2 linked regions of the Pontiella desulfatans genome follow. The protein of the gene in region 2 binds, or shares a complex with, the protein of the main gene of each other region. Links are inferred from orthologs where the notes say so. Each region holds a gene or a part of one and is shown on either strand. Other genes may lie near its edges.

What was found.
Region 1: the proteins of prmC (region 2) and prfA are in contact, whole or in part, in a crystal structure (PDB 2B3T), measured with the Escherichia coli proteins. The link is inferred for Pontiella desulfatans from one-to-one orthologs.

The regions. Positions count from the first base shown.
Region 1 is NZ_CAAHFG010000002.1:1,096,280-1,105,283, forward strand. Bases 2,043-4,989 are described here. They hold prfA (peptide chain release factor 1), read right to left. Parts: upstream 4,084-4,989; coding sequence 3,001-4,083; downstream 2,043-3,000. Other genes in these bases: E9954_RS20020 (Gfo/Idh/MocA family protein), read right to left, coding at 2,043-2,771; rpmE (50S ribosomal protein L31), read right to left, coding at 4,261-4,467; E9954_RS20035 (tetratricopeptide repeat protein), read left to right, coding at 4,652-4,989. Outside these bases: E9954_RS20015 (PEP/pyruvate-binding domain-containing protein), read left to right, coding at 1-1,312; more of E9954_RS20020, read right to left, coding at 1,398-2,042; more of E9954_RS20035, read left to right, coding at 4,990-7,450; E9954_RS20040 (tetratricopeptide repeat protein), read left to right, coding at 7,447-8,262; E9954_RS20045 (MotA/TolQ/ExbB proton channel family protein), read left to right, coding at 8,267-9,004. UniProt on the Escherichia coli protein: Peptide chain release factor 1 directs the termination of translation in response to the peptide chain termination codons UAG and UAA.
Region 2 is NZ_CAAHFG010000001.1:121,119-129,908, forward strand. Bases 1-2,733 are described here. They hold prmC (peptide chain release factor N(5)-glutamine methyltransferase), read right to left. Parts: upstream 1,934-2,733; coding sequence 1,067-1,933; downstream 1-1,066. Other genes in these bases: thiC (phosphomethylpyrimidine synthase ThiC), read left to right, coding at 1-239; msrA (peptide-methionine (S)-S-oxide reductase MsrA), read left to right, coding at 415-969; E9954_RS00510 (sigma 54-interacting transcriptional regulator), read right to left, coding at 1,961-2,733. In the rest of the region: more of E9954_RS00510, read right to left, coding at 2,734-3,493; polynucleotide adenylyltransferase PcnB, read right to left, coding at 3,688-4,905; E9954_RS00520 (DUF4186 family protein), read right to left, coding at 4,992-5,363; E9954_RS00525 (efflux RND transporter permease subunit), read right to left, coding at 5,547-8,654; E9954_RS00530 (efflux RND transporter periplasmic adaptor subunit), read right to left, coding at 8,651-8,790. UniProt on the Escherichia coli protein: Methylates the class 1 translation termination release factors RF1/PrfA and RF2/PrfB on the glutamine residue of the universally conserved GGQ motif, i.e. on 'Gln-235' in RF1 and on 'Gln-252' in RF2.

The sequences.
Region 1 (9,004 bases), on a different replicon or contig from region 2:
CCTGGTTTGCCCCTCCACCGATCCATCGTGGACGCCGCTGTTCGCCAAGGCGGGTGGGCTTGTGCTGGAGCGCGGCGGTTCGCTGTCGCACGGCGCGGTGGTTGCTCGCGAGATGGGCTTGCCCGCTGTCGTGCTCGACGGCGCCACCGAACTGTTGGCGCAGGGCGAGACGATTACGGTCGATGCCAACGCAGGAATGGTCTATCGCGAAGGGGCGGACGCCGAGGTGGAGGATGCGCGCATTCCGCGCAGCGAAATTCCGCCGCCCGCGAGTGCCAAGGAAGCCAGCGCCAACCGACTCGGTTTGACGATGGCGATTGTTTGGGGGGTGCTGTTGGGGCTGGTGTTTCTGCTGCCGCCGAACCTGCTGCACGATCCGTTCATGGGCCTGCTCGATACGCTGCTGTGGCCACTGGTGCGCGGCTTCGGCATGATTGGCGCCGTGGCTATTGTGGCCGGGTTTTTCGGTCTGATTCCGATTCTCGGCCAGCGCTATTTGACCGACAACGGTCGGTTGTTCGAAGCCAAGCGCCGTTCGGGCCTGCTGCGCAAGGCGGCGAACAAACTGCCCGCCGAAAGCGCCCGCCGAAAAACCATGGAACAACTGGCCGCGCCCGTAACGACGCGCATTTTGAAAGCATCGATGGTTCCGCTGGCGTTGATTCTTGGGCCGATGATCATGGTCTTCATGTGGTTCCCGATGCGGGTTGATCCGGCATCGTGGAACGCCGAGCCGGGACGCATGGTCAGCATTGTGGCCGAGATCGATGGGGAATGCCTGGCACCCGTCTCGCTGGCCGTGCCTTCGCCGTTGGAACTGGATTCGGACGCGGCGCAAACGCTGCCGCCGATCCGCACCGAGCTCGAAGAACTGCGCGCCGAGTGGAAGGATGCGAGCGACATGTCCGACCTTCCGTGGGAAGTGCAGTCGGCCGCCGACCATACGCGCATGACGATGCTCGCCAGCCTCAACGCATTCTTGAGAGAGGGCGTTCCTCCGCAAAAGATGACGTGGCTCATCAGCGTGCCCGAAAGCGCCGAAGGCAAACATCCGGTCAAGCTGAAGGTGGGGGACGAAACCGTATCCTCGTTTGATTTGGTGTTTGGCCGGAACGTTCCGCCCGCTCCGGCGGCGTTCGCCGAGGTATCGGAGCAGGTGGTGTCGATCACGATCAACTATCCGCGCGCGCTGCAGCAGGCGAGCTTTTTCAAGCTACCTGGCACCAAGAAGGATCTCGGTTGGCTCGGCATCTACCTGCTCGCCTACCTGCCGACCATGTTCGTCGCCAAGTTCGCGCTGCGCGTGCCGTAGGCCATTGGTGGAGGGACGGGTTCCACCCCGTCCGCCGCACGAACGGTGTGGGCAAGGTGGAACTCGACCTTCCATTCTCCGGCGTTTAGCGCTTCCAGAGGTCTTCGCCGTATTCCCAGCCTTTGCGAACCGGTTCCTTGAGGTGTTGGTTCAATTCGGGGCGGTTGGTGATTTTCGCCTTTTTGGAATCCCATTCGATCTTGCCGCCATGGTTGACGGCGATGATGCCGAGCAGCATGATTTCGGTGAAGGGCGCGGCATAGTCGAAGTTGGCGCCGCATTCCGGACCGCCTTTGATGGCGTTGACCAGTTCGAGGATCGGACCGCCCTTGATGCGCGGGTATTTCTCGTCCGGATAGCCGGCGGCCTTGAACTCGACCTGTGCTTCCTTGTTGCCCAGGCGCGGGTTGTTGGAACGGTTGTCGGTGAAGCCGCTGTTTTTGGTTCCGTGGTAGAAGGTTCCGGCATTGGGCGGGTTGCCCGGCCATGTCCAGTCGGCGGGGGCGGAGGGGCGGAACAAGCTGGGATCGCCGTTGTACCAATAGAAGGTGCAGGGAGCCATGGAACCGCGCTTTTTGAAGTCGAAGCGGACGCGGCAGCCGTCGGCCACCATCCATTCGTCGCCGCCGGCCACCTTTTCGGCTTCCACGGCCACCGGCTCGTAGAGATCGAGCAGCCAGATGGGGGCGTCGGCCACATGGCAGAACCAGTCGCCGAAGGTGCCGGTGCCATAGCGGTTGAATCCCCTCCACTTTTTCGGATGGTAGAGGTTGTGGAAGGTCGTCGGACCGGTCGGTCCCTGCCAAAGATCCCAGTCCAGGGAGGCCGGCACCGGATCTGCGGCGGGCGGAAGGCTTTCCGGGCGCTGGAAATAGGGCCCCGTCCAGTTGGGGCCGCCGATGTAGCTGTGGGCTTCGGTGATCTGGCCGAAAATGCCGTGGTCGTACCACTCCTTGAGTTGGCGGATGCCGTTGTAGGTATGGCCCTGGTTACCCATGTTGGTGAGCACCTTGTATTTGTCCTTGGCTTTTTTCAGCGTGCGGGCCTGCCAGATGTTGTGGGCCAGCGGCTTCTGGGTGAAGACGTTGATGCCGCGCTCCATGGCGGCCATGGTGGCGGCGAAGTGGGTGTGGTCGGGCGTGTTGATGCAAACCATGTCGATTTCCTTGCCCATTTTATCGAGCATGACGCGGAAATCGGAAAAGCGTTTGGCGGTCGGATTGCCCGGATGCTTGTCGAGGTTTTTGTCGATCATGGAGGAATCGACATCGCACAGGGCGACAATGTTTTCGCCCTGGACACCGCCGTAGGCCATTTTCGCAATGTTTCCGGCGCCGATCATGGCGACGTTGACTTTGCTATTGGCCGATTGGCCGGGCTTGCCGATGCTGAACATCGGAATGGCTGTTGAAGCCGCGGCTGCGGTCATTTGGAAAGATCTACGGTTCATCTTCTTCATGTCGTTCCCTTGGTTGATAAATAACAATCCCAGTAATTTTCGGGGTTCCATCATTCCATGATCTGGCGGAACCGCCATCAATATGATCCCAAGAATTAGCACTATAGTCCCGTGCTCGCCCAGGGTGTACGGGAAAGAAACGCCCGCACCCATCCGAAATGGACAGCGGAGAGGCCTCCGCAGAGGGTGGCACCTGACTCCTGCTACCTGGTTACCGATGCGGGTCGCGTCAGCCGGCCATCTGCTGCTTGATGCGTATTTCGACGTCGTGCTCGTAGAGGGCGGTGAGGATTTCGTCGAGGGCGCCTTCCATGACGCGGTCGAGCTTGTAGAGCGTGAGGTTGATGCGGTGGTCGGTGAGGCGGTTCTGCGGATAGTTATAGGTGCGGATTTTTTCGGAGCGGTCGCCGGAGCCGACCATGGATTTTCGCTCGGAGGCCTGCGCTTCGGCGTTTTCGCGCTGCTGGGTGTCGTAGATGCGCGCACGGAGCATTTTCATGGCGGCGGCCTTGTTCTTGTGCTGGGAGCGTTCGTCTTGGCATTGGACGACGGTGCCGGTCGGGATATGGGTGATGCGGATGGCGGAGTCGGTGGTGTTGACGTGCTGGCCGCCGGCGCCGGAGGAGCGGTAGGTGTCGATGCGCAGGTCTTCGCTCTTGATTTCGATGTCGACCTCTTCCACTTCGGCCAGCACGGCGACGGTGGCGGCGGAGGTGTGGACGCGGCCCTGGGTTTCGGTCTGGGGGACGCGCTGTACGCGGTGGGTTCCGCCTTCGTGCTTGAGGGTTTTGTAGACCTCTTCGCCTTCAACGGAGAAGGAGACTTCCTTGTAGCCGCCGGATTCCGACGGGGAGACGTCGAGGACCTTGTGCCTCCATCCCTTCAGGTCGAAATAGCGGGTGTACATGCGGTAGAGGTCGCCGCAGAAGATGCCGGCTTCGTCGCCGCCGGTGCCGGCGCGGATTTCCATGATGACGTTGCGGGAGTCGGTGGGGTCGGCCGGAATGAGCGACACCATCATCTCGCGCTCGGCCTTGGGGAGGGTCTCCTCGATCTCGGCCAGTTCCATTTCGGCCATTTCCTTCAACTCGGCATCGGAGTCGGCATCGGTCAGGATGGCTTCGGCTTCGGCTTTGGCATCGACAAGGGACAGGACGTTTTTTGCGCATTCGGCCAGCATTTTTTGGTGCGAGTAGTCGCGCATGCACTCCTGCATCTTCTTGGGGTCGGATGAAACCTCGGGCCGAGACATGCGTGTTTCGAGTTCGCCGAGCTTGGATTGGAGCTGTTCGAGGTATGCGTGGTCGATCATGGTAAGATCCTGGGGTGTTGAATGGTTGAATGCGTGGCTCGTGGGATGGGGGGCTGGGGAAGGGCCGTGGGCAATCGCTCAGTTTTCCTGTAATCCAGCATTCCAATCGTCCATTTTATCCGGGCACAAAAAGGCCGAACCTGCTTGCGCGGGTCCGGCTTTCCAAAAGGCAAAAAGCTAGTAGGTGCCTTCTGCGAAACGCTTCTTGAAGCGGTCTACGCGGCCTTCCGTGTCGATCAGTTTTGCGCTTCCCGTGAAGAACGGGTGGCAGCTCGAGCAGGTGTTCACATGCATCTGTTTAACGGTGGAACGGGTTTTCACCTCGTTGCCGCAGGCGCAGTGGACGGTTGCTTCTTCGTAGTTCGGATGTATATTTGCTTTCATGTCTAAAATCCTCGTGTTCAATTGGGAGCGTGGTTTTTATACAAAGCGCCCCGGTGACGCAAGGCTTGTTTTGGTTTTTTTGAGCAGATTTAACTTCCCGCATCGAGTCCGCTTGAAGTAATGTTTCCAGCCTATGTGGGACGCGTGTAGAAGCCATGTTGGGGTAGTTCGGGGTCTTGTGCTGATGGCAATGGTGCTTTTGGCGGCGCAAAGCCGTGGAAAGGGCGTAACCCAGAGCCAGCTTTCCAGACTCGATCCGAGTACGGAATCGACCAGTGTTTTGCTGGAAACCTCGAAGGAACTGCTGAAGAACGACCAGCTTGAGGATGCGTTGCCGTTTCTCGAGGAAGTCCTGGTTCGGCTGGAAGGCGACGAGGAGAAGAAGGCGCGCCAGACGCTGGCCTTCACCCTCTACCAGCTGGCCTACTGCCAGATGAAGCTGGGTGAATATGTTTCCGGCGCACGCAACTTTGTCCGCTTTTCCGATGAATTCCCCGAAGATCCGCAGCAGGAGTCGGCCCGGGTGATGGCGGCGCAGTGCTTGACCATGGTCCAGCAGTGGCCGACGGTGGAGGAGCAGTCGGCGATTGTTTTGCAGAATGCGCGGCTTGCCGAAGACCTGAAGATTCCGGCGACCCAGCTATTGGCGGAAGCGCGCTACCAGCAGGAAAAATGGGCCGACGCAACGCGTCCGTTGATTTCCCTTTTCCGGATATCCAAGGAGGAAACGGTTCGTGCGGGGGCGGCGGTGATGCTGGTGACCTGCTATGTGCGCCTCGACGATTTCAGCAACCTGTTCACGTTTTTGCCGCATTGCGACGAGGCGGCGCGCCACGATGTGGGCCTGAACGTGGCCCTGCTGGAGGCGGGTGATTCGCACTATAATAAGGGGGAGTACCAAAAGGCGCTCCTGCTCTATCGCCTGGTGCTCACCAAGAAGGAGCTGGTGCAGCACTATGAAAACCGCCTGCGCACCGTGAAGGGCCAGATGAAGCCGTTCGTGGCCGGGGGCTCGCAAACCCTTTCCGATTTCAAGGAAATGCAGCGCAAGCAGCAGCAGCTCTTCGATCGGCTCAAGAAACATTACCAGGTCATTACCAATTTCCAGGACTACGACATGGACGTGATGCTGCGGACGGCGCAGTGCTACAACGACCTGGAGCGCAACTGGCCTGCGCATGCGATCTATCTGCGCATCTACGACGAAAACCCCACCAACTCCCTGGCCGACCAGGCGCGTTTCTCGGCGTTTGCCGTGATGCTCGACGAACGCGAATGGGCGCTGGCCACCGCCGAGGGCTATGATTATGTGAAAACAAGCCCCGATGGCGAGTTCGTCGATGATGTGACGCTGAACCTGATGCAAGTGCATATGCAGCAGGAGCAGTTCGACCTCGCCTACGACATCGGCAAAAAAGGACTGGAGCTTTCCCCCGACCACAAGCATATCGACCAGGTGAAGTATTTGATGGGCTACATCCGCTTCATGCAATTCGACTATGCCGTGGCACTGGAAAACTTCCGCGAAATCCTCAAGCGCTGGCCAGACAGCCGCTACTACGAGTCGGCGGAATACTGGCAGTCGATGTCGCTCCTGTTCCTGGGCAGCTTTGCGGAGGCGGCGACGGCGTTCGAGGCCTATCTGACCAACCCGAAGTATAGCCCGCGCATCTACGAGGAGGACTCCTCCTATCGCCTGGGCATTGCCCAATACGGCGCGGAGCAGTATGAGGCGTCGGAGGGAACCCTCCGGGCGTTTGTGGACAAGTATCCCGAAAGCCACCTGCTGTCGGAGGCCTTTGCCATGCTCGGCGACCTGCGCGGTGCCGAGGGCGACATGGATGTCGCCCTCGATTTCTACGCCATGGCGCGCGAAAAGGCGCTGAATATGTCGCAGGTGAACTATCCGGTGTTCCAGTCCGCCGATGTGCTCACCCGCCTGAGGCGCTACGACGAGGTGGTTGCGTTGATGGCCGGCTATATCGGTGAGTGGGGCGAACAGGGCGATTTCGCGAACGCGGCGAACTGGCAGGGCAAGGCGTATAAGGCAAAGGATGAATATCCGCGTGCGCTGAACAGCTATTTTGAGCTCGTGAACCGCTTTGGCAACAATGCCAACCTCGGCGGTGTCGACCTGATTTTGAATGAGGTGATTTCCGACTATAAGAGCGAAGAGTGGTCGTCCTACCGGGAAATCATCAAGGATCGGCTCGATGTGCATCTGAAGGCGGCCTCCGACAGCAACCAGCGGACGCTGGAGCTGCAGTATCAGACGGTGTTCGCCACCATTCTTTCCGGGCCCGAGCGCGAGCCGTTTGTTGACTCGGTCGTCCAGGCAAAGAATGTGCCTGCATCCGGCGCGAACACGCTGGTGCTGATTGCGCGGGAAGGCGTGAAACGCGAGGATTGGGAGACTGTGCACGAGGCGAGCGCCCGGTTCATATCGAACTTCCAGGTTTCGAACAACATGCTCTACATCATGCTGGCCAACCTGGATGCGCTAATCAAGGAAGGCAGCTATGACGACGCGCTCGACCTTTCCGAAGAGATTTTGATGAAGTTCGGCTACAGCAAGTCGGTGGGCTGGGCGCGTAAGCGCCGCGGCGATGTCTACCGTCTTCAGGGCAACTATGACCGTGCGCTGGAAGCCTATAAAGAGGTCTTGGGGATCCGCGAATGGCGCGGCGAGCTGACACCCGAAGCGCTCTATTGCTCGGGGGTCTGCAAAATGGAATTGGGAGAGACGGCGGAGGCGTTTGCCTATTTCCAGCGAATCTACGTTTTGTATGGGGACTATGTTGAGTGGGTTGCGCCGGCCTATGCCAAGAGCATCCTGTGTCTGGAAATGCTGGGTGGCCACGAGCAGGATATCCTTAATACCTACAGGGAAATGCTCGCGAACGAGGCGGTTGCGGCCACGCCCGAGGGCATCGAGGCCGCCCGGAAATTTGCGGAGCTTGCCCCTGCGGAGGAAGTGCTATGAAATTGACGGCTTCCATTCTTCTTGTTTTTGGCTTGGCATCGGCGGCCCTGGCTCAATCGCAGTATGCGGCGAAGGTCACGGTGAACAGCGGCAATTCGTTCGTTGTTAAAAAGCTGATTATCAAGGGCGATCGGCTCTTCCAGGAAACCGGGAATTCCTCTTCGTCGCTCTCCATGGTCAGCGCAATCGAGTTTCGTTTTTCGGGCATCAGTTTGTCGCTGTGCGAGAAGATGTTCAATACGGGCGATCGAAAGTCGCTGGAAGGATTGCTTGAGCAGTCCATCGGGCCGGTGGCGGAATACAGTTATCTGCCGACCAATCTGGGGGAGTATCTGCTTTGGATGCTGAAGGCGCAGTATTGGAATAAAAACACGGCCGGTGCGGGCAAGACCATAGGCCAGATCCGAGCCGCGAAAAACCAGGCCGACATCGATGTCGCCAGCCTCTATTTTGCGATGATGCTCATCGACCAGGGGAAGATCCCCGACGCGAAAAGGGTTTTTGAAAGCGTCGCCGCGCCGGAGGATGTTTCGGTGCCGATGGCTGAATATATCCGGGGCAAGATCGCCCTTGAAAAAGGGGATCCCCGCCAGGCCATGCAGCATGTTGCCCGCATCCTGGCATTCCATAGCCGCGATCCGGAATGGATGGCGCCGGCCACGGTGCTCGAAGCGCGAATCTACCAGCAACTCGGCCAGCCGGAGAAGGCCGACGCGGTGGCCAACGAACTTATGATCGCATATCCTGGTACGCAATGGAGCAAGCTGGGTGCACAAATCAAAAAAGAATCAATGGGAAACGCAGGAGGCTAGTGCAATGAAAAAAGGATATCTTGGAGTCGTGGCAATGTTGGTGTTGCTGGTGGGGATGCTCGTTCCAATCGCAAGTACGCTGGCGCAGGAAGCCGGTGCTGCCCCTGCGGTGGAGCAAGAGGTTGAGGTTGCGGACACGGTCACCTTCGGTGCGCTCATCAAGCAAGGCGGCTGGGCCATGTATCCCCTGGGTCTTTTCTCGGTTGCGATGTTCTATTTCATCATCAGGAATTCGCTCCTGCTACGTGAAAAAAATATGCTTCGTGCCGATCTCAAGGGAGAGATTGAGGCGCTGATGGCCAAGCGGGATGTGGCCGGGGTGCGCGAGCTGTGCGCCGCGAACGATAGTTTGCTGACCGCCGTTCTGGACGCTGGCATGGAGCGGATTTCCGAAGAGCACGCATACGATGCGCAGCACGTGATGGACGCCATCGAAGAAGCCGGCAACGAGCAGATGGTTACCTTCATGAAGCCGATCAATTTTCTCTCGATCATTGGCGGGACGGCTCCGATGCTGGGATTGCTCGGTACGGTCTCCGGTATGATCAAGGCGTTCTCGATCATCGCGCAGGGCGGCATGGGCGACCCCGGCAAGCTGGCCGGCAGTATTGGCGAGGCCTTGATCACGACGGCGACGGGCCTGGTGATTGCGATTCCGGCAATGTTCGCCTACTTCCTTTTCAAAAACAACTTCATCAAGAGCATGTCGACCATGGGGCGCATGGTCGGCCACTACCTGAAC
Region 2 (8,790 bases):
ATCTGGCGCTCGACCCGGTAACCGCCCGTTCCTACCACGACGCAACGCTGCCGACCGAAGATGCCAAGACCGCGCACTTCTGCTCCATGTGCGGGCCCAAGTTTTGCTCCATGCGCATCTCCGAAGACGTCCGCCAATATGCCGCCGAACAGGGCCTCTCCGAATCCGAAGCCGTTGAGAAAGGGATGCAGGAAAAATCGCGCGAGTTTGCCGTGCAGGAGGCCGAACTCTACACCTAGAACGCTGCTCCGCGCAAAGCACGCCGCGTTTAGGTCGGCGCGGTTGGCGCAACGCATTTCGTTAAACGGAGTGTCGCCCGGGGCCAAGGAATGTTGCCGTTTCACATGGACCCTGCATGCTCTCCATTGAACGAAATCTTGATATCGCCCTCTAAAAGATGCATAGGAGATAACCATGAAAACGAGATGGATCACGATGGCATTGGCGGCTGTGGCAGTTGCGGCGGGCGCAGGGACTAAGGAGACAAAGATGGAAAAGGCGGTATTTGCGGCGGGTTGCTTCTGGGGGGTTGAGGCGGTCTTCCAGGAGTTGGACGGAGTGGTCGATACAACCGTAGGCTACACCGGCGGAAAAACCGACGACCCCACCTACAAGGAAATCTGCAGCAAGGAAACCGGCCATGCCGAGGCGATTGAAATCGTCTATGATCCCTCCAGGGTTTCCTACGACGAGCTCTTGGCCTATTTCTGGCGGTTGCACGATCCCACCACCATGAATCGCCAGGGACCCGATAAAGGAACCCAGTATCGGTCGGCCGTTTTCTACTACACCCCCGAGCAAAAGGCCGCCGCCGAAAAGATAAAGGCCGAATCCCAGAAAAAGTGGAATAAGCCCATCGTGACCGAAATCACGGCCGGAGGAAAATTCTATCCCGCCGAGGCGTATCACCAGGATTATTTCAAGAACCGCGGCTCCCACCACACCGGCTGCCACTATCTGCGGGATTGAGTGAAACATCATACTTGCATAAGTATGATATCGTACTTATGCAAGTATGATGTTTTGCCGTCAGCCCACCTTGGCTTCGGCAGTCGGAAAAAAGGGGCTACGGATTGGTGGCGATGGCCATGCGGTCGTGGCCGGCAAGGTCGCTTTTGATCTGGATGTCGGCATAGCCCATGTTTTCAAGGCACTCAAGGACGGCCTTGCCTTGGTTGTAGCCGAATTCGAGGAAGATCTGCCCGCCCGGAACGAGGATGGATCGAGCCTGCATGGCTAGGTCTTCAATCAGCTCCATGCCCGTAGGGCCGCTGTCGAGCGCCGACTTCGGCTCGTGGTCTCGCACCGATGGGTGGAGCTCGCTCCAGTCCTTCGAGGCAATATAGGGCAGGTTCGCCACAACCACATCGGCGCTTTCGGGGGCGTGGCCCTCGAGCAAGGATCCTTCTATCCAAAGAATGCGATTTTTCAGGCCATGGGCTTCCGCGTTTTCCCGGGCCAGCTCAAGGGCGGACGGGGAAATATCCACCGCCTTGAAGTTGGCATCCGGTCGTTGCTTGGCCAGGGTTATGACGATGCACCCGGAGCCAATCCCCACATCGATAACCGTTGCCGGCTTCTTTTGGTTCCAAACCTTCGAGGCCAAAACCTCTTCGACCAAAAGCTCCGTTTCGGGGCGGGGGATCAGTGCGCGCGGATCGCACTTGATTTGGAGTCCCCAAAAGTCGACGTGGCCAACCACGTACTGCAGCGGTTCGCCGTTCTCAATTCGTTCGGCCAGCGGTTCAAGCCGGCTGATGATCTTGAACTGCTCGGCGGTGGAGCGCGCTTCGGGGGGCTTCCCGGTGTAGATTTCCAGCGGCCGGCATTCAAAGACGTGGGCCAGTAGTTCCTCCGCCACCCGTTTGGCATTGTCCACGCCGGAGGCTTTGAAGCGGAACGCGAACGATTCAACTAGTTGGTCTATTTCCATGGTTGTCCGGTCCGGGGCGTTTGGGCCCTACTTGTAATTCCGTGGTTCAATGCCGAGGTTCTTGATGCGGTAGTTAATGATGCGCTGCGTGGCTTGCAGGTAGCGGGCGACCGCCGCCGCATTGCCACGATGTTTTTTCAGTGCATCGATCAGGATTTCGCGTTCGTAGGCCTCGATCATCTGTTTCAGGTTGGCGCCGTTTTCGGGCAGTAGGCTGGTGTGGGTTTCATCGCTGGTCTGCAGCGACGGCGGCATGTTGAAGCCATGGATGACACAGTCGGACGAGGTGAGCACGGCCCGTTCTATGCAGTTTTCCAGTTCGCGCACGTTGCCTGGCCAGTGGTAGGCCATCATCATGTTGATCGCCGAGGTGGAGATGCGCTTCATGTCCTTGCCATACATTTCGCCATACTTTTGCAGGAAGTGGTCGGCCAGCAGCATGATGTCGGATTTGCGTTCGCGCAATGGCGGCAGCATGATCGGAAAGACGTTGAGACGGTAATACAAGTCCTCGCGGAAGGTGTCGGTCGTCATCCCCTCTTCCAGGTTGCGGCTCGTGGCGGCCACCACGCGCACATTCACGGTGATCGTTTCGTTGCCGCCAACCCGTTCGAACGATTTTTCCTGCAGCACGCGCAGCAGGCGCACCTGGACTGGCGGCGAGATGTCGCCGATTTCGTCGAGGAAGATCGTTCCGCCGTTGGCCAGTTCGAAGCGCCCCTTGCGCTGTTGCTGCGCCCCGGTGAAGGCCCCCTTTTCATGGCCGAAGAGTTCGGACTCGATCAGGTTTTCGGGCAGGGCGGCGCAATTGACGCTCACAAAGGCGTTGTTCTTGCGCGGGCTGTTGAAATGGATGGCCCGGGCCACCAGCTCCTTGCCGGTGCCGGACTCGCCCCGCACCAGCACCGTCGCTGCGCTGTTGGCCACTTGGACGATCTGTTCATAGACCGCGCGCATCGAGTTGCAGTTGCCCACCATGTTGTCGATGCTGTAGCGCCCGCCTAGCTGGCGCCGCAGCATTTCATTTTCCGATTCGAGCGCATTGCGTTCCTCGTTCTCCTCGCGGATGGTCGAAACGGCGGATGCCAGGATTTGGGCAACGTGCTCGAGAAACACGGAATAGCCCTGTAGCTCTTCTTCTGCAGAGGACGGAAGGTCGATGCTCATGGTTCCGATCACTTCCTTGTGGTGGATGATCGGTACGCAAATAAAGGCCGTTTTATGATCGCCGCGCGCCTTGGTGCGGTTGAGGAAATCCGGCGACTTGCTGATGTCGGGGATGAGATCGGGCTGCCCGGTCTTGGCGACGCGTCCCGTGACGCCCTCGCCCAGCTCATATTGCCCGCGGCGCATTTCGCTGGTGGAAAGCCCGCTGGAGGCTTCGATGTTCAGGATATCGGTGCCGGGTTTGCGCAGGGTCAGCGTTCCGCGCAAGACCCCCATGTCGGTTTCCATGATTTCCAATACCTCGTTCAGCAACCCGGAAATATTGTGCTGGCGAGCCGAGATGGTCTGCGAGATTTTATACAGAACCTGCAGTTCTTTTTCACTTTGATTCATTTTTGCATCCTCATGCGGGGTGGGCTTGTTCATTGCCCAAACCTGAATACAAAAATGTATCTAAATAGGCAGGGTGCACACAAGTGTGTTTTGGAAATATTTGTCCTACGGGCATGAAGCAGGCGGGGCGGGGGGCGATTCAAACCAAACGCTGAAAGAAAAAGCCAAGGTCGGGGGAATGCACCGATCCCCCGCTACGATTTCTTTGGCTGGCGCATTTCGTTCCAGTATTCGAGTAGTTCCTGGTTGCGGTTGTGGGCCTTGGAGGAAATCTTGAAGTAGAGGAAGGCATCGAGGAAGCCGCGGCTTTGCATGAAACGCTGCGGTCGGCGCCCTTTGGTGCGTTCGAAGCGCTGCTGGTTGCCCATGATGTCGGAAACCTGGTAAATCACGTTTTTGGGCACGCGGACGTTTTCGCACATGCCCTTGAGGTGGCCGTGCACCGCGTTGCGGGCGGCGTCGAGGTGCGATTGGCCAGCCTCGACGAGCTGCTGGATCAAATATTCGTGATACTCGCCGAAGATCAACGCGAAGAGCAGGGCCGGGTGCACCTGCAGGCCGGCCTTGCGCCACCGGTCCATCTGGTCCAGCGCATGGATTACCCAGTCGTGGCGCGTCTTGTCCTCGTCGATCCAGTGCGAGAAATCGTGGAACATCGGGTGCAGGAGATCGGTTTTTTCCAGCCAGTGGAAAACCTCCTTGGCATGGCCGCAGAAAAAGAGCTTCTGGACTTCCTCATACATGCGCGAAGGGGCCGCGTGGCGGAGCAGGTCCTTGTTGCGGCAGATGGAGTCGTAGGCTCCCTGTTCGATCTCGAAACCGAGGGTGCCGGCAAAACGCGCCGCGCGAATCATGCGCACGGGATCTTCGGCAAACCGTTTGTCGGGATCGCCGATGACGCGGATCATCTTTTGTTCCAGGTCTTCAAGGCCGCCCGCGTAGTCGATCACGGAAAAGTCGGCAATGTTGTAGAAGAGCGCATTGATGGTGAAATCGCGCCGGAGGGCATCCTCTTCCGGGGTGCCGAAAATATTGTCGCGCATCACCTGCCCGGAATCGGCGGTCCGAAAGGTGTTTTCGCAGTGGACGGTGTCATCGGCATCTTCAGGCACCGGGGCGCGGAAGGTGGAGGTTTCAATCACCTCGCCGCGGAACAGGATGTGGGCCAGCCGGAAACGGCGGCCAACCAGTCGGCAGTTGCGGAACAATTTGCGGATCTGTTCGGGGGTGGCATTGGTTGCCACGTCGAAATCCTTGGGGTTGCGGTTGAGCAACAGGTCGCGTACGCCGCCCCCGGCCAAATAGGCGGTATAGCCTTCGTCCTTCAGGTGATAGAGCACCTTTACGGCGGCGGAGCTGATATTTTTTCGGCTGACATTGTGGTCGGCTCTCTTAACTACGGTTGGTTCCATAAGTGGCGCAGGGTATTCGAAGGGGGGGTGGGAAAAAAGAAAAAATCCACCGCATGGTGGATTTTTACAGCCCGTTGGGTCGGGCCTTAGGTGTCGAGGTGCTCGTCGATCCAGCGAAGGATGGTGTCGACGATGATGTCGACTTCGTCCTCCGTGAGTTCGCGGCCCTTTTCATAGCCGAAGAATTCCTCTACGGCCGAACGGTCGTTGCAGCCGCAGGCGTGCTGGGCAATGAAGACGGGGTGTCCCTTGGTCGGGGTTTGGCGTCCGTCGTTCTTGGGTTTGGCCGGGGCAAGGCGCTTGTTCACGAAGTCGGTCGCATGCAGTCGCAGGATTTCCATGCCACGGGATGTGACATATTCCTGCTCCGGTTCGCCCAGGATGAATTTTTCCAGGCGACCGTCGTCGGCCAGTTTTTTCTTCAGTGCGTCCCAGTCCTTGTCTGATATTTTTACCACAATCGTGTCCTCGATTAATTTTCCGACCTAACTGCCAGAGCATAAACAGGCTCTAGCGGAAGAGCAAGCCTCCGCATACGGGAAAAATAGCAAAAAATACTAGAAGTGATTCATGAGGGTTGAAATGTGATGTTTTCAATTCCTCACGTTTCAATCGTCACGTCTCACACTTCACGCTTCACGTCAGTCCTCACCAATCACGATATGCCGACGGAGGAAGGCGGCGAAGGAATCGGCGAGGCTATACATCAGCGGCACGAGCACCAGCGTGAGCAAGGTCGAAACGGCCAGGCCGAAGATCACCGCAATGGCCATGGGCGCCCACCAGGCCGATGTTGCGCCGCCGGCGGAGAAGCGGAACGTATGCACATCGAAGCTGAAGCCGATGGCCATCGGGATCAGGCCGAGAATGGTCGTCACCGCCGTCAGCAGGACGGGGCGCAGCCGCAGGCGGCCCGCGTGCACGACCGCTTCGCGGGTGTCGAGCCCCTTGGCTTTCATCTGGTTGATGCAGTCGACGAGCACGATCGCGTTGTTCACCACAATGCCGGCCAGGCTGATGATGCCCACACCGGTCATGACAATGCTGAAGTGCATGCGCGTGAGCAGCAGGCCCCACATCACGCCGATGATCGAAAGGATGATCGAGAGCAGGATCACGAACGGCAGCATGACGGAGTTGAACTGGAGCACCAGCACCACCACGATGCCGGCCAGCGCCAGCATGAACGCGCGCGACAGGAATTCCGACGACTCCTCCTGGTCTTCCCGGTCGCCGGTGTAAACGATGGTGTAGCCGGGCGGCATCTTGATTGAACTGACGATGGGGACAATGTCGGCCAGTAGCTCGTTCGATTCGCGGCCATCCTTGTTGCCCGAAATGGTGATGACACGTTTCTGGTTCTTGCGGCGGATGACGCCGCGCCCGGAGGTATATTCGAATTTGCCCAGCGAGGAGAGCGGAACGGGTTCGGCATCCTGCACCGGAATGTAGATTTCGTCCAACAGGTTGAACTGTTCGCGGGAAGGGCGGGGCAGGCGTACGGTGATATCGAACTCGTCCTCGCCCGCCCGGAACTTGCGTTGCGATTCCGTACCGTAGATCGAGGTGCGCAGGAAAAAGCCGATCGTTTCGGTGTCGAGCCCCAGCACGCCGGCCCGCTTGCGGTCGACGATGAACTGCAGCTCGGGCAATGCGCTCTCATAGTTCGAACGCAGGTCGACCAGCCCCGGCACCGGGCTGATGCGCCGCTTGATCTCCGTGGCAATGTCGTTGAGCTGTTCCAGGTTTTCCCCGGACACCTCGATGTTGACCGGAGGTTGTTGCGGCGGCCCCTCCTCGAAGGCATCGATCTTGATCTCCACGCCGGGGATCCGGCCAATGCGGTCGCGGAACTTCTGGATCAATTCGGAGGTCTTGCCCACGCGTTCCTTTTCGTCGACAAACTTGATGTAGCACGATCCCAGGTAGGTTCCGCCACTGCCTTCCGAAAATCCGCTGCCCATGCCTTGCCCCGTGGTGGCGAGGATGAACTCAATGTCGTCGAGATCGCTGATGGCGTTCTCGACGTGCTTCATGACGGCATCGGTTTTTTCAATGGCCGTGCCTTCCGGGTAGCGGACTTCGATCTGGGCGGCGCGCGGTTCCGTGTTGACGAACAGCGAGACGCCCTTGCCGAAGCGGCCGTAGAGCTGGGAACTCAGGATGAGGAACAGCAGGCTGATGATCAGCAGGGTGGCGCGGTGGTGCAACGCATGGCGCAGCAGGGCTTCGTAGCCGCGCACAAAGGGGTGGTGCTCGGTTCGGTTGTCGTCGAAGTTGCGTTTGCCGCGCTTGATCAGCACCGAGCAGATGGCCGGATTGATCACCAGCGCAACAAAGAGCGACGAGGCGAGGGTGATGATGAGGGTTTGTGGAATGTAGCTCATGAACTCGCCCATGATGTCCGGCCAGAACAACAGCGGCGAAAAGGCGGCGAGCGTGGTGAGGGTCGAAGTGGTGACCGGCCAGGCTACCTCCGCCGCGCCCTGCCGCGCGGCCTCCATCCGCGACAACCCTTCGCAGTGCAGGCGGTAGATGTTTTCCACGATCACGATGCCGTTATCGACCAGCATGCCGACGGCGAGGATCAGGGCGAACAGCACCACCATGTTCATCGTGATGCCCATCAGCGACATGATGGTGAACGAAAGCAGCATGGAGAAGGGGATGGCCAGCCCGACGAACAGGCTGTTGCGCCGCCCCATGAAAATCAGCAGCACGACGATGACGAGGAAAAAACCCGACGCCATGTTGTTTTCCAGTTCGGCGAGCATGTCGCGGATATCCTTGGAATCGTCCTGGACAATGGTGATGTGGATATCCTTCGAGATCCTGGTGGGGTCGATGTGCTGCTTCACCTCGTCGATCAGGTGGACGGAGTTTTCGCCGGCGCGCTTGAACACCTCGACCGTAACGGCGGTTTCGCCATTGATGCGGGAAATGCTTTCGAGGTCCTTGTAGGTATCCGAGACCGTGGCGATGTCGCGCAGGTAGATGGGGCGGTTCTCGCGCTGCACCACCACCAGGTCGCGCAGGTCGGAGGCCAGCACGAATTCGCCGGGCACGCGCACCTGCACCTTGTTTTCGTCCACCTCCAGCATGCCGGCCGACATCGTAACGTTTTCCTTGCCGATCAGGCCAACCACATCGAACAGCGGAATGTTGTAGGCCACCAGGCGCGGCAGGTCGAACTCCAGCCGGATCTCGCGCTCGCGGGTGCCGACGATGCGCGCCTCCTTGACGCCGGAAATATTCTCGATCTCGTCCTGCAGGAATTCGGCGGTGCTCTTGAGCCGTTCCAGGTCGGGGTCGCCGGAGAGGGCGAAGCGCATGATCGGGATGTCGGTGCTGAAGTTGAGGCCTTCCACCACCGGTTCGTCGAGATCGTCGGGCAGGTCGGGGCGGGCGAGGTCGATCTTGTCCTTCACGCGCTGGATGGCGGTGTCGACATCGACGCCGGCCATGTATTCGATGGTGAAGACCACCACGCTGTCGGCCGCCATGGCCGAGATATCCTTCACGCTTCCGAGCTCGTTGAGCCTTTTTTCGATCGGGATGCAGACGAGGTTTTCCATGTCCTCCGGGGCGGTGCCCGGATGGATGGCGGTTACGAACACCTGCGGGATGGTGATGTCAGGCGAGCCCTCGCGCGGCAGGGTCTTGTAGGATTTGTAGCCCATCCAAACCAGCACGGCGATAAACACAAAAACCGCCGTGCGGAATTTGATGGCATAGTTGGTTACAATCATTCGCCGCCACCTGCTTCAACGATTTCCACGCGCTGGCCGTCGCTCAGCGTACGGTTGCCTTCGATGATGACCAGCTCGCCCTCTTCCAGCCCGTGCGAGACCATGGCGTTTTTGCGCGTGATCGTCTCGAGCGTCA